2 linked regions of the Chlorobaculum parvum NCIB 8327 genome follow. The protein of the gene in region 2 interacts with the protein of the main gene of each other region in a pairwise test. Links are inferred from orthologs where the notes say so. Each region holds a gene or a part of one and is shown on either strand. Other genes may lie near its edges. The genes, in order: menB and rfaD.

Region 1 (6,356 bases), 1.0 Mb from region 2 along the record:
AAGCGGAAGGCAAAGAAGAGCGCTGTTAGCAAGTAACGGGTAACAAATTGCCTGTAGGGGGGCAGCCCTCGCGGCTGCCTTTTTTGTTGTATTTCAGGGTGTCGTTGAAAGAAAAAGGACTGCAAAGACGGCAAGGATTTCAAAGACAGAGAGATTGCTCATCGTCGGAGGGCATTCCGACAAATCGGGCTGCTCCTACACGTGATTTCTGTACCAGCCGCGGTCGATCTTGGCTGAACCGGGGAGTGTCTGCCATGTCTGGATTCGATGCAGCGCAACCGGCGTCTTGAGCCTGCCGAGTTTGTCTCTCAGGCTTGCGATGATCGCAGCATCGTCGAGCGCGTCGCTCCGGGCTTTGATCCAAGCCACCGGCCTCATGCCGTACTCCGCGTCCGGCGCGGGAACCACCACTGCCTCCTCGATGCCTTCGATTGAGGTGAGCGCTTTTTCTATCTCTTCGGGGTGGATGTTCTCTCCGCCTGAAATAAACATGCTGTCCTTCCTACCGAGCACGTTTAGCCGCGCGTCCTCCGACAGCTCACCCATGTCGCCCGTGTGGAACCAGCCCTCCGAATCTCTTGCTGTCCGTATCCCGTTTTCTTCGAGATAGCCCATGAAGAGGCACTCGCCTTTGACGAGGATTTCGCCGTCAGGTGAAATCGCAACTTTCCGATATGGCAGCACGACGCCGCTGTCGGCCTGTGCTTCGGTGACGGGGGCAGGCGATGTGGTGACCTGCGTGCTCATTTCGGTTGAACCGTAGGTGAGGTAGAGCGGCACTTGCTCGCGTATGGCTTCGCGCAGGAGTGGTGCGCTGACCGCGCTGCCGCCGAGCAGCAAGGCTTTGAGGCTGCGCAGCCGTTCCTGGCCACCGTCGGTACGAAGCATCCGATAGAGCTGCGTCGGCACCAGCGAGAGATGCGTGACGGGGAAGGGCGTGAGCGAGTCCGCAAGCGACGCATCCGGCGACGGCATGGCGAGCGCGCCTCCACCGATGAGACATTTGAAAAGCATAGAGTATCCGCCGACGTGGTAGAGTGGCAGCGAAAGCAGCCAGCAGTCGCCCGGCCCAAAGGGCAGGTTCTGCGCGGAACCCATCGCGCTGTGCCAGTGGTTCGAGAGGCTGTGCATGGCGGCTTTCGGCTTGCCGGAGCTGGCGGAGGTATGGATGATTGAGACAGGCCTCGACATCTCCGTTGCGGAAGTGAAACTCGCTTCCGTCCGGTTGAGTGCGTCAGTGATGAACGTTTCGAGCTTCGCCGCGTCGAGCGTCATCGTCGGCTTCAGCCGCGCGATGACGCCTTCGATGTGGCTTGCCGGGAATCGGTGGTTCACCGGCGCGGCGACTGCGCCCATGCGCATGAGCGCCATCAGCGCGAGTAGGATTGCCGCGCTGTTCGGCGCGACGAGCGCGACGATGTCGCCGCGCCGGGCGCCGCACGCCTCGAATGCGGCGGCGATGCGAGCGGTGTCGCCATCAAGCTCGCCGAAGCTCCAGCGCCGGTCGGCGGTGATGATGGCGGGCTGGTCGCCGAACTTCTGTGCGGCGTGGGCTACAATGTCCATGACTCGACGATTTCGATCATCTCCGGTTTCACGCGCAGGCTGTCACGCCATGCGGCGGCGGGATCGGCGAAACCGTCCGGTGCGGCGAAGGGCGTGTCGGTAAGATCATCAGCCAGAAAGCTCGCCGTGTCAAGGCCGGACGCCGCCGGGTTTGGCGAGGAGACGGCGGCCAGGAGCGCGTACATACCGAGGCTGACGCTACTCTCGAAGGCCGAGCTGAAGACCGCCTGCAAGCCCATCCGATGCGCTTTGGCCGCGATGTCGAGCGATTTTGCGATGCCGCCGATGCAGTTTGGCTTGAGCACCAGTGCGCCGAGCGGTTCGGGGCCGATCTCGTCCAGTAGCTCCGGACGCTGCCAGAGCGACTCGTCGAGCGCTGACGGCAGGCTGGTTGCGGCGTGGAACTCCGGGATCAGCGCCGCATCAGTCAGCGGCTCCTCGATGTACGAGATGCTGCCGTGCGGCAACGCTTTGCCGAACCCGACCGCCTCGTCGAAATCGAGCGACTGGTTGGCGTCGAGCCGCAGTTCGGCGTTGTTGCCGAACATGTCATGAAACGCCCGAATGCTGGCGATTGCTTCATCAAGCTGCCCTTTGCGCACCTTCAGCTTGAACGCGCGGAATCCCTCGGTGTAGCGCTTCGCCGCACGGTCGAGCACCGTCGCCGTATCTCCGGCCAGCAGCGCGTTGACGGGAATTTTCGATGCTGGAGAGAAGGCGTCAGGAAAAACTGGAATCGAGCCGGTTTCGAGAGCTTCGAGGTTGACGAGCGCCATTTCGATGCCTGTTGCCACCGACGGCGGCAGCTTCGTCTCGCCGATTAGCCGCAGCCGTTCGGCGGAAGTGTTCCGAGTGAGTCGTGAAAGTTCGGGAATGAATGCGGTGAGCACTTGCAATGCCTCGTCGAGCGATTCGGCGTGCAGGCCGGTGAGGGGGGCGATTTCGCCATATGCGGTCGCCCCCTCGCTTGTCAGGCGCAGGAGCAGCCCCTCGCGTTTTCGGAGGAGCACGCCCCTGACCGTGACCGGTGCAATAAACGGGAGTTCATACCGGCAGATGTCGGCATGAAGCAGCTTCACGGGTGTTTCGGGAACTTGCCGAAATCGGGTTTGCGCTTTTCGACGAAGGCGTTGCGGCCTTCCTGCCCCTCTTCGCTCATGTAGTAGAGCAGGGTGGCGTTGCCCGCAAGCTCCTGCAAACCGGCCTGGCCGTCGCAGTCGGCGTTCAGCGCGGCCTTCAGGCAGCGGATGGCGAGCGGCGAGTTGGCGAGGATTTCACGGCACCATTGCACGGTCTCCTCTTCGAGTCTTTCGAGCGGCACGACCGTGTTGACCAAGCCCATATCGAGCGCCTCCTGCGCGTTGTACTGGCGGCAGAGGTACCAGATTTCGCGGGCCTTTTTCTGACCAACAAGACGCGCCATGTAGCTCGCGCCCCAGCCGCCGTCGAACGAACCGACGCGCGGGCCGGTCTGGCCGAAGCGGGCGTTCTCGGCAGCAATCGTCAAATCGCAGAGCATGTGCAGCACGTGGCCGCCGCCGATGGCGTAGCCTGCCACCATCGCGATCAGCGGTTTCGGGCAGGTGCGGATATCGCGCTGGAAATCGAGCACGTTCAGCTTGTTGACGCCCTTCTCGTCGGCGTACCCGGCATTGCCGCGAATCTTCTGGTCGCCGCCCGAGCAAAACGCTAGGTCGCCCTGTCCTGTCAGGATGATGACGCCAATCTGGCTGTCGTTACGTGCATCCTGAAGCGCCTCGATCATCTGATCCACCGTCTGCGGGCGGAACGCATTGCGCCGCTCCGGGCGGTTGATGGTGATTTTGGCGATGCCCTCAGCCTTGTGGTAGAGGATGTCGGAGTACTCCCCGGCTGCAATCCAGTTGACTGTGCTCATATCGAAAGTGTCTGTGGTCGTTGATAAAAATCTGTATCGCCCCGATGGGGTGAAAAAAGAGTTCAAATATAAGCAATCCCGGTTGATTAGTGCGAGGTGATGCGGGAATGGGACTTATAGGGCGAATAGTACCTTATGGGACGAATTCTTTTGTGAGCGATATTTCAGTTTTGCTTTTCGATAAACCGCTCACGCTCGCGAGGAAGCGCTCCGGCTCTTCGATGTGCAACGTGTGGCCGCAATGTTCGAAGAGTTCGAGGCTCGATTGCGGGCACAGCTCAACCATCTGCTTGCCGATCTCCACGTACTTCGCATCTTTCTCGCCGACGCAGAAGAGCATCGGCAAGAGGTTGCCCGGCAGTTCGTCCCAGAACGATGGCTGGTTGCCCGTGCCGAGCAGGCGCAACGCGCAGGCGAGATTTTCCGGCGAACCCTGCTTGCGCTGTGCCTCGACTTCGTGGAAGAGATCGTGGCTTTTCAGCGTCGCGAAGAGCGGCTGGTCGTACCAGAACTGGATGAACCCCTCAAAATTCCGCTCGATCTTGCGGGCGATTCCCTCGTCGCTCTTCCGCCGCGCCGCATGCTCCTCCTCCGTGCGCAAGCCCGGCGACGACGACACGATCACCGCCTTCGAGAACAGCTCCGGATAACGCAATGTCAGCGCCAGCCCGATCCGCCCGCCCATCGAATAGCCAACCAGCACGCATGGCCCAGCGCTCAACTGCCGAATCTCACCCGCCAGCGCTTCGACCGTTTGCATGAAAAAAAGCTCCGGATCGCCATCCGCCGGAATTCCCGTTTCGCCATGCCCCGGCAGATCGACAAGGATGCTGCAAAAGCGATCCTCAAGTTTCCGGGCAAAGGAAAGCCAGTCGCTTCCCGAACCGAGGAATCCGTGCAGGAACACGATTTTTGGAAGTGACGGGTTGCCGACGGTGGTGAGGTGCAGGGGGATGTTTGGCATTGCTGAGGCGATTGTTTCGAGGCTTCGGCTTTCAGAGCAATATAGGACAAAGACAAAAAGGTGGGGTTATATTGAAAAAACGTAGTATCGGATTTGTCTTGAAATTAATGGTTTAGCGAGACATGGGCACGATTGACGATTATCGAACCGGTAAAATTGTCGAGGGTATCCGGAAGGCAGAATCGGCGCTTGATAACAGAAATTCATTTTCGGCTGACGATCCGGTGTTCGGGCATATTCGGGAAAAGATTGTGGCTTTCAAGCCAGTCTGGATCGCGAAGGAACAGGCCGTCGAGATGATTCAGCAGTCGCGTACCCTTGCTGTCGGCGAGCGGGTTTGCCGGGCGTTGCATCCGGAGTCGCCGGAAACGCAAACCGTGTTTCTCGACGAGCTTGCCGAAGCGATGGCGGGGGCAGGCAAGGCCGAAATCGTGACGACGGCGGAGGCGGCGCAGCTCGTCAACCGGCAGTCGCGCGACCGGATCATCGCCTCGATGGTGAGCGGCAACTACCTCGAACTCTGCTCGGCGCACCCTTCTGATTGCATCTTCTGCAAAGCTGAACGAGCTGGAATCAGGTGTTTTCCGGAGACTCTTCGGTAGCTTCGGTTGTGTGAGTGAGTGAGCATCGCTAACTTGCGGAAAGCATTTTTCCCACTAAAATCGGAATTGCTATGAGTGCACTCACGCTGTTGACCGATATGTATCGGCACATGGCCTGGGCGGATGCCCTTGTCTTGACCACCGTTATGCAAAAGCCGGAAGCGGAGGGGGATGAGTATCTCCTTGCAAAGCTGCGGCATCTGCACGCAACCCAGAGGGTTTTTCTGGATGTGTGGACTGGCCGACCAATCGATCCGCGGGTGGCCGATGAACTTGACGTTCGTGCCCTCGCCGCATTTGCCCGTGAGGTGCATGATGGTGCGATGCAGTTCCTGGCATCCCAGACCTCAACTGGTCTGCAAAGCGTGATTGAGCTGCCGTGGTCGAAAACCGCAACCAAAAAGCTCGGGTTTGACGTTGCTGAACACACGCTTGCCGATACGCTCGTGCAGGTTCCATTGCACAGCTCTTCGCATCGTGGGCAGGTCAGTGCCCGGCTTCGAGAGCTCGGTATCGATCCCCCCATGACCGACTACATCGCCTGGATCTGGCGGCAAAAGCCTGAGGCTTCGTGGCCGGAGCTGTCCTGAATCCCTGAAATCGCCACACAACGATCTCTTCACGGCTCGGCGCTTTTGATGCCGCATCCCGAAGCTGACGGGCGTCTCTGTTCAGGTTCACCTGCGGACGAGTGTTTCTGCTATTCAGGCATTGAAAAACTCTCCTATATTGCTTTTTGCAGACAAGGGTTTGTTCCGTAAGCATTCCAATGAAAGGGTGATTGGGCGATGAGTGAACCGAACAGGTCGGTGGTTATCCAGTGCGCGATGGCGGCGAAGCTGAATTTCGCGTGCCATCAGAGCGCGTTCGCGTTTCTGCGGGAGTTGCGGGTTGAAAACCGGTCGCCGGAAACGCCGTTAGAAGATGTTTCAGTGACGCTGTCGGCGAATCCTCCATTTCTGAAGCCGAAGTCGTGGCGGGTGGAACGGATCGATCCAGCGGGTTCGGTGTCGATTCCGGATCGGGATGTCGAACTCGATGGCGCGTTTCTGCTCGGCCTGACCGAATCGGTGCGCGGCACGGTGACGGTTGCTGTCGAAAAGGAGGGCGTGGCACTGGCCGAAGAGAGCCACCCGGTCGAATTGCTCGCGTTCAACGAGTGGGGTGGAGCGGGGTTTATGCCGGAGTTGTTGGCGGCCTTTTCGCTGCCGAACGATCCCTTCATCGACCGCCTCCTGCGCGAGGCGAGTCTGGTGTTGCGCAGGGCGGGGCGGCCCGACGGCATCGACGGTTACGCGGCGGGCAGCCGCGAGCGGGTGTGGGAGAT
Region 2 (6,392 bases):
GCAGTAGAAGTTTAAAACAAGGGTAATTAACTATGTCAGGCAGGATCAGACATTCCCTTGCAGGAGGGGCTCATGTGGTGATCGGTGAAGTAGGCACAACGTTCAGTCAATCGAGTGCATCGGTTTTCGTTGTCACGGTGATGCTGGTGTTTGGTGCACTGATATTGCTTCATGGAAATGCCGTTGCCAAACAAAAGGTCGTTCCTCAGGGGGAAGACGCGGTTACCTCTTTTCTGGTCAAAGAGACGGGGAGTTCTAATTTCCTGAAAGCAAAAAATATTGACCAACGTATTTCTCCGGCCAGTCTTACCAAAATTATGACCTGCATGCTCGCCATCGAGAGCGGTCGTCTTGACGATGTCGTGACCATCCCGCCTGAAGCAACGAAGGTTGAGCCCACAAGAGCCGGTTTCAAACCTGGAGACCGCATCAGATTGCGTGATCTTGTTGCGGCGGCGATGGTCAATTCAAGTAATGATGCGGCCTTTGCCATCGCTATTCATCTTGGCGGCAGCTTGAATGGATTCGTCTCCAAAATGAATGCCCGTGCCCGTGCGCTTGGCATGACGCATACCAGGTTTACGAATCCTGCCGGTTACGATCGCGGTTCGTATGCCGGGAACCATTCGACAGCTCGGGATTTGATGAAGTTGACCGAGCATGCTATCAGGTATTCGGAGTTCAACAAGATCGCCAAACTTGACAGAGTTGTATTCAATGAGCTGAATACCGGCAAGCGTTACTCTCTGCGTTCTCATAACAAGCTTCTTGATCGCTATCCTTACAGCGTCGGTATCAAGACCGGCTATACGTCAAAAGCCGGCCCGTGCCTCATTGCCAGGGCCGTGTGCGAGGGCAAGGATATGCTGGTCATCATGCTTCATGCTAAAACTGACCGCTGGGAGCTTGCCTCATCGATGTTTGACCAGGGGTTCAACCTTGAGACTACTCCAAGGAGAACGTTGCGGGGGAAGAAAACGCAAATTGAGGAGATCCGCGCCACTGAAATCAAGAAGAGTCAGGCAGCTAAAAAGTCGTCGACAAAGAGTTCAAAAACTGCTGTTGTTTCCGTCAAGAAGCCTTCTGTGAAAAAGCCAGCCACTGTTCCGGCTGAGGTGGTGTACGCTCGAAGGGCCGAGGCGCTTGAGGCTTTAAGGCTCAAGGTCGAACGCCAGAAAGCCGAGCGGGAGGCGGCCAATAAAGAACCTGAAAAGCATTCAGAAGATCAGGCTGGAAATCAGCAGACTCAGAACGTCGGGGATCAAGAATTTTCGCTCTCCAGTCAGTCCGCTTTTGTGTCAAATGGATAATCTGACTGATTTTCGTTGAGCTTTTTCTCATCGTGCTTTAACCCCGCTTGATGATCTGATTTTTTCTCACTACCAATTTGTTTTATGGTCAAACACATCGTGATGTGGCGGCTCAGAGAGGAGGCGCATGGCAACAGCCCGGAAGTTAACGCTCGCCTCATCAAGGAGAAGCTCGAAGCGCTTTCTGGAAAGATTCCCGGATTACTTTCGATTGAAGTCGGGCTTGATTTCAGCCGCACCGACAGCTCTGCCGATGTGGTGCTTTTGTCGGAATTCACCGATAAGGTTGCGCTCGAAGCCTACCAGCGGCACCCGGAGCATCAAGCGCTTATACCGTTCATCGGAGGAGCGTCAAGAGAGAGGCGCGTGGTTGATTACGAGTGCTGAGAAGTGAAAGAGAAGGGATCGTGAGCAGTGGAGATTTTGTCGGCGACTCCCATAATGTTCGTGATTATTTGGCGCCGGTACGTTTTCTGTAAGAATCGGTGAGTGTTATAACTTCCAATCGCTTTGCTTTGAGCAACAAAAAAAGAGGCCACAGAAAGCGGCCTCTTTTTTTATAGCGATAACAGGGAGGTTGAATCAGCCCTGAACGATGCACTCTGCCGGGCAGACTGCAACGCAAAGCGGAGCATCAGCATAACCTTCGCACTCGGTGCAGGAAGCTGCATCGATAACGTAGATTTCGCTGCCTGCGGAGATGGCGTTAACCGGGCATTCGGGTTCGCAAGCACCGCAGTAGGTGCATTCTTCAGTGATATACAGTGCCATATTGATGACGTGCTTTGATAGTTATAAAAAACAGAAAGAACAGGTTTTGGTCAATTCTTTGAATATAAACTTTTTTCACCCCCGAAAACAAGCCGAAGGTGAGAATTTCGAGGTCAAATTCTGACCCCTGTCATCGGAGTGTGGCGCGGTGTATTACCGCCAGTCAACACCTATGCATGATTGCTGCTCAGACTTTGTCAATGCAGTCAACCGGACAGACGGCAACGCAAGCCGGCTCGTCATGATAGCCCACACAATCCACGCAGACATCTTCGTCAATAACATAAATGCTGTCGCCGGGTGAAATTGCGTTGACCGGGCATTCGGGTTCACATGCTGCGCAGTAAGTGCATTCATCGTTAATACGGTGTGCCATGATCGTTGGGGTTTGGATTTGAAAAACGGCTTTGACGCACTGGTGCAGAGTTGTTTGCGTGCAGTAAGCGCTGCTTCTTCTTCGTGAGATGGCGCGGGCGCTTGATTGTTCACCTCTGTACTTTAACAAACAGAGTTGGGGCGGTCAAAGTTTCGGCTTTGGCGAACTGGCAGGTTGGAGTGCCTCTTCATGGTGTTCGTAGGCGTTGATGATATCCTTGACCAAACGATGACGCACGACGTCCGATTTGTCGAGGAAGACGAAGCTGATGCCTTTGATGCCTTTCAGGATGTGTTGCGCGTTCATCAGGCCGGACTCCATCTCTTTGGGCAAATCAACCTGCGTGACGTCGCCGGTGATGATCGCTTTCGAGTTGACGCCAAGCCGGGTGAGACACATTTTCATCTGCTTGCTCGACGCATTCTGCGCTTCGTCGAGAATGATGAAAGAGTTGTTCAGCGTCCGGCCGCGCATGTAGGCGAGCGGCACGATTTCGATGACTCGCCGCTCAGTGAGGAATTTGAGTTTTTCGGCAGTCAGCATGTCCTGCAGGGCGTCATAAAGCGGACGCAGGTAGGGATCGATTTTCTGTGCCAAGTCACCGGGCAGGAAGCCGAGACTTTCACCAGCTTCGACGGCTGGACGGGCCAGGACGATGCGTTTGATGCTTTTGGATTTCCATGCGGCTACGGCAATCGCGACCGCCGTGTACGTTTTGCCGGTGCCCGCCGGGCCGATGGCGAAGACTACATCATTTTTTTTCGCTTCGGCTACCATCCGGCGTTGTCCGCCGGTTTTGGCCTTGACGACGTAATCCTTTGTTTCGACGATGACGTCCTGATCACCGGCGTGGCTGATCGATGGGTGCGAAACCGGCGAGAGGGCAAGGCTGACCAGCGCATTGACATCGTTCTCAAGTACTTCACCGTGCTGGTCGGCAAGAAAGATCATCTCCCTGAAAATTTTTTCGATTGCCGTTACCTCGGGTTCATCGCCGCTGATCGTAATTTTATTACCCCGGGCGTTGATGCGCGTGTCCGGGAAGGCTTCACGGACTTTTTTCAGATAGCTGTCGTATGGCCCGAAAATAATGACCGGCTCGATGCCTTCGAATTCGATTGTTTTTTCAGTCAAGGTTTTCCTTGTTTTATTCTGTCGACCGACGGTTTTCCAGATGCGGTGAAGCGGTGTTCAGGTGGTTGCGGACATAATCGCGCACGCCATCTTCAAGCGAAGTCATTGGCTCGGTAAATCCGGCTTGCCTGAGATTGCCGCAATCGGCGCAGGTGTAGTACTGGTATTTTTCCCGAATGGTTTCGGGCATGTCGATAAACTCGATGTTGACCGGTTGCTCCAGCGCGTCGAACGTTGCCGTTACAAGGTCTTTGAAACTACGCGCCTGACCGGTTCCCACATTGAACAGTCCTGCCGCCGCAGGAGTTTCCAGCAGCCAGTGCATGATGCGGGTGCAATCTTTCACGTAGACGAAGTCGCGCATCTGCTCTCCGTCCGCAAAATCCGGATGATGCGACCGGAAGAGCTTGACCGTCCCGTGTTCGCGAATCTGGTTGAAGGCCTTGAAGACCACGCTGGTCATATCCTCTTTGTGGTACTCGTTCGGGCCGTAAACATTATAGAATTTCAGGCCGGCCGCCTTGTCGAGGATGCCGTTGCGGTGCGCCCAGCAGTCGAAGAGATGCTTGGAGTAGCCGTACATGTTCAGCGGCCTCAGTCGGTCGAGCGGTTCAGTGCCATCGGTGTATCCCGCCGAGCCGTCGCCGAAGGTCGCGGCGCTCGATGCGTAGATAAATCGCACGCCTTTGTCGGCGCACCATGATGCCAGCAACTTTGAATACTCGTAGTTGTTGCGCATGAGCAAGCCGGCATCCTGCTCTGTTGTGGAGCTGATGGCGCCCATGTGGATGATCGCCTCGATGTCTGGAAGCTGGTTATGCTGTAAGAGGACGGGGAGGTCGTCTTTGTGGACGAAGTCGGCGTAGCGAAGGCCTCTGAGATTGAGCCATTTTCCTTCGGATGCAAGCCCAAGGTCATCGACGATCAGTACATCGTTAAGACCATGACGGTTCAGCTCCCAGAGCATGGCGCTGCCGATGAATCCGGCGCCGCCGGTAATGATGATCATGAAAAAGGGTCAAAATGGTTGTGCACAAAAAAATATACGCCTGTTGGCCTGTAAAAGCAAAAGACCGGTTCGCTGGAGAAACCGGTCTTGCGCTGGGATATATGGAGGCATCAAAACGATTCAGGCAGAGGCCCTTAGAAGATGGTCGTGGGTAAAGAACTTCCGTCCCCAGAACAGCCACAACCTGATGGTGTCCACCGGTTTGCCGATGACTTCAGAAATCTGCGCGTGCTTCAGGCCGGTGATTTCGGAAAGCAGCACCGAGAGCTTGATGTCTGCCGTCCATTTCCTGAATGAATCCATCAGACTTGCAGGTGCGTGGTCGCTCTCGTAAATGTCCAGATCGGCGTGTTGTCCGTAGGTTTCCAAGTAGCAGTTCCTGAACGTTTTCAGTACATCGGTCTTTTCGACATCGAAATCGGTGTTGAGGTACGTGGAACTCACCAGATCGGAAGAGGCCTTTTCGCTGCCGGTCATCCAGTAGGCGATGCTGTATATATCGTCAATCAGATCCAGAGGGGTTCTTTTGATCTCTATCATGATGGCTCCTTTTCTATGATTGTAACTTGGATAAATTTTGTCCTGTTTTAATGTAGATAAAAAAAGTGACTTGTCCAGTTTTTTTTCCCGAAAAATGCAAAAAATCGTTTCTTACTGAGGTTATTGGCTGGCATGGGGGAACTTTGTATTTGTTTGATGATCCCAAGACTGGCAAAACAACTTATTACGGCGAGGTGACCGTTACTCCGACCCTCTACCATAAGACGTCGAAAACCGGAAATTCCAGCACTATGAAGAGAGATTTCAGAGCCTTGCTTAATCCAGCCCTGGAGCGGATCGAGGCCTACAAAGTCGAGGGAGGTCAGGACGCAGAAGTCAAGCTCAACCAGAACGAAAGCCCGTTCGACCTGCCGATGTGGCTCAAGGACAAAATTCTCGACGAGTTCCGCCGTGAGCCCTGGAACCGCTATCCCGACATTTTGCCGTATCGCGGCATGGCGACCTACGCCTCGTTCCTTGGGGTGCCCGCCGAATCGGTGATTATGAGCAACGGCTCGAACGAGATGCTCTATACAATCTTCATGGCGTGCGTCGGCGCGGGCCGCAAGGTGTTGATTCCGGAGCCGTCGTTTTCGCTCTACGACAAGCTTGCCGTGCTGTTGCAGGGGGAGATTGTGAGCGTGCCGCTGAATCCGGATCTCAGCTTCGATGTTGATGCCATTATCGCAGCAGCCGAGAGGGAGAAGGTCGATTTCATCGTGCTTTCGACGCCAAACAATCCGGCCGGCAAGTCGATGAGTCACGACGAGGTCGAGCGGATCGTTTCGACTTGCGACGCTATCGTGCTTGCCGACGAGGCGTACATCGAGTTTTCGCAGCAGGAGTCGGTGGTCGATCTGATCGACCGTTATCCAAACCTGATCGTGCTGCGTACCATGTCCAAAGCGCTGGCGCTGGCCGGGATGCGCATCGGCTTCGCCATTACGAATCCCGAGCTGATGGCGGAGATCACCAAGCCGAAGATCCCCTTTGCGTCGGGCCGCCTGGCTGAAATCACCCTGGCCAATGTGCTTGAGAACTATTCGCTGGTGACTGATGCGGTGCACTACATTCTCGCCGAGCGGCAGCGCATGGAGCAGGAGCTGGCCGGAATCGCCGGTGTCGAGGTGTTCGAGAGCGATACCAACTTCCTCATCATCAGGGTTGGCAATGCCAAAGAGGTGTTTACGAAACTTCGGGAAGGGGGCGTTTTGGTGCGCAATGTTTCGGGCTATCCGCTCATGCAGAACTG

The links.
Region 1: the proteins of rfaD (region 2) and menB interact in binary tests that used the Escherichia coli proteins (3 or more experiments, as listed by UniProt). The link is inferred for Chlorobaculum parvum NCIB 8327 from one-to-one orthologs.

The regions. Positions count from the first base shown.
Region 1 is NC_011027.1:378,489-384,844, forward strand. Bases 1,553-4,320 are described here. They hold menB (1,4-dihydroxy-2-naphthoyl-CoA synthase), read right to left. Parts: upstream 3,464-4,320; coding sequence 2,642-3,463; downstream 1,553-2,641. Other genes in these bases: menE (o-succinylbenzoate--CoA ligase), read right to left, coding at 1,553-1,566; menC (o-succinylbenzoate synthase), read right to left, coding at 1,554-2,645; menH (2-succinyl-6-hydroxy-2,4-cyclohexadiene-1-carboxylate synthase), read right to left, coding at 3,597-4,320. Outside these bases: CPAR_RS01830 (hypothetical protein), read left to right, coding at 1-36; more of menE, read right to left, coding at 196-1,552; more of menH, read right to left, coding at 4,321-4,427; CPAR_RS11125 (hypothetical protein), read left to right, coding at 4,550-5,029; CPAR_RS01860 (DinB family protein), read left to right, coding at 5,101-5,619; CPAR_RS01865 (DUF4011 domain-containing protein), read left to right, coding at 5,818-6,356. UniProt on the Escherichia coli protein: Converts o-succinylbenzoyl-CoA (OSB-CoA) to 1,4-dihydroxy-2-naphthoyl-CoA (DHNA-CoA).
Region 2 is NC_011027.1:1,376,504-1,382,895, reverse strand. The notes cover bases 2,603-5,406. They hold rfaD (ADP-glyceromanno-heptose 6-epimerase), read right to left. Parts: upstream 4,601-5,406; coding sequence 3,605-4,600; downstream 2,603-3,604. Other genes in these bases: hisC (histidinol-phosphate transaminase), read left to right, coding at 5,392-5,406; CPAR_RS06385 (RNA polymerase sigma24 factor), read right to left, coding at 4,721-5,140; CPAR_RS06395 (PhoH family protein), read right to left, coding at 2,603-3,591. In the rest of the region: CPAR_RS06410 (D-alanyl-D-alanine carboxypeptidase family protein), read left to right, coding at 33-1,310; CPAR_RS06405 (Dabb family protein), read left to right, coding at 1,395-1,697; CPAR_RS06400 (4Fe-4S binding protein), read right to left, coding at 1,893-2,081; CPAR_RS10790 (4Fe-4S binding protein), read right to left, coding at 2,269-2,457; more of CPAR_RS06395, read right to left, coding at 2,602-2,602; more of hisC, read left to right, coding at 5,407-6,392. UniProt on the Escherichia coli protein: Catalyzes the interconversion between ADP-D-glycero-beta-D-manno-heptose and ADP-L-glycero-beta-D-manno-heptose via an epimerization at carbon 6 of the heptose.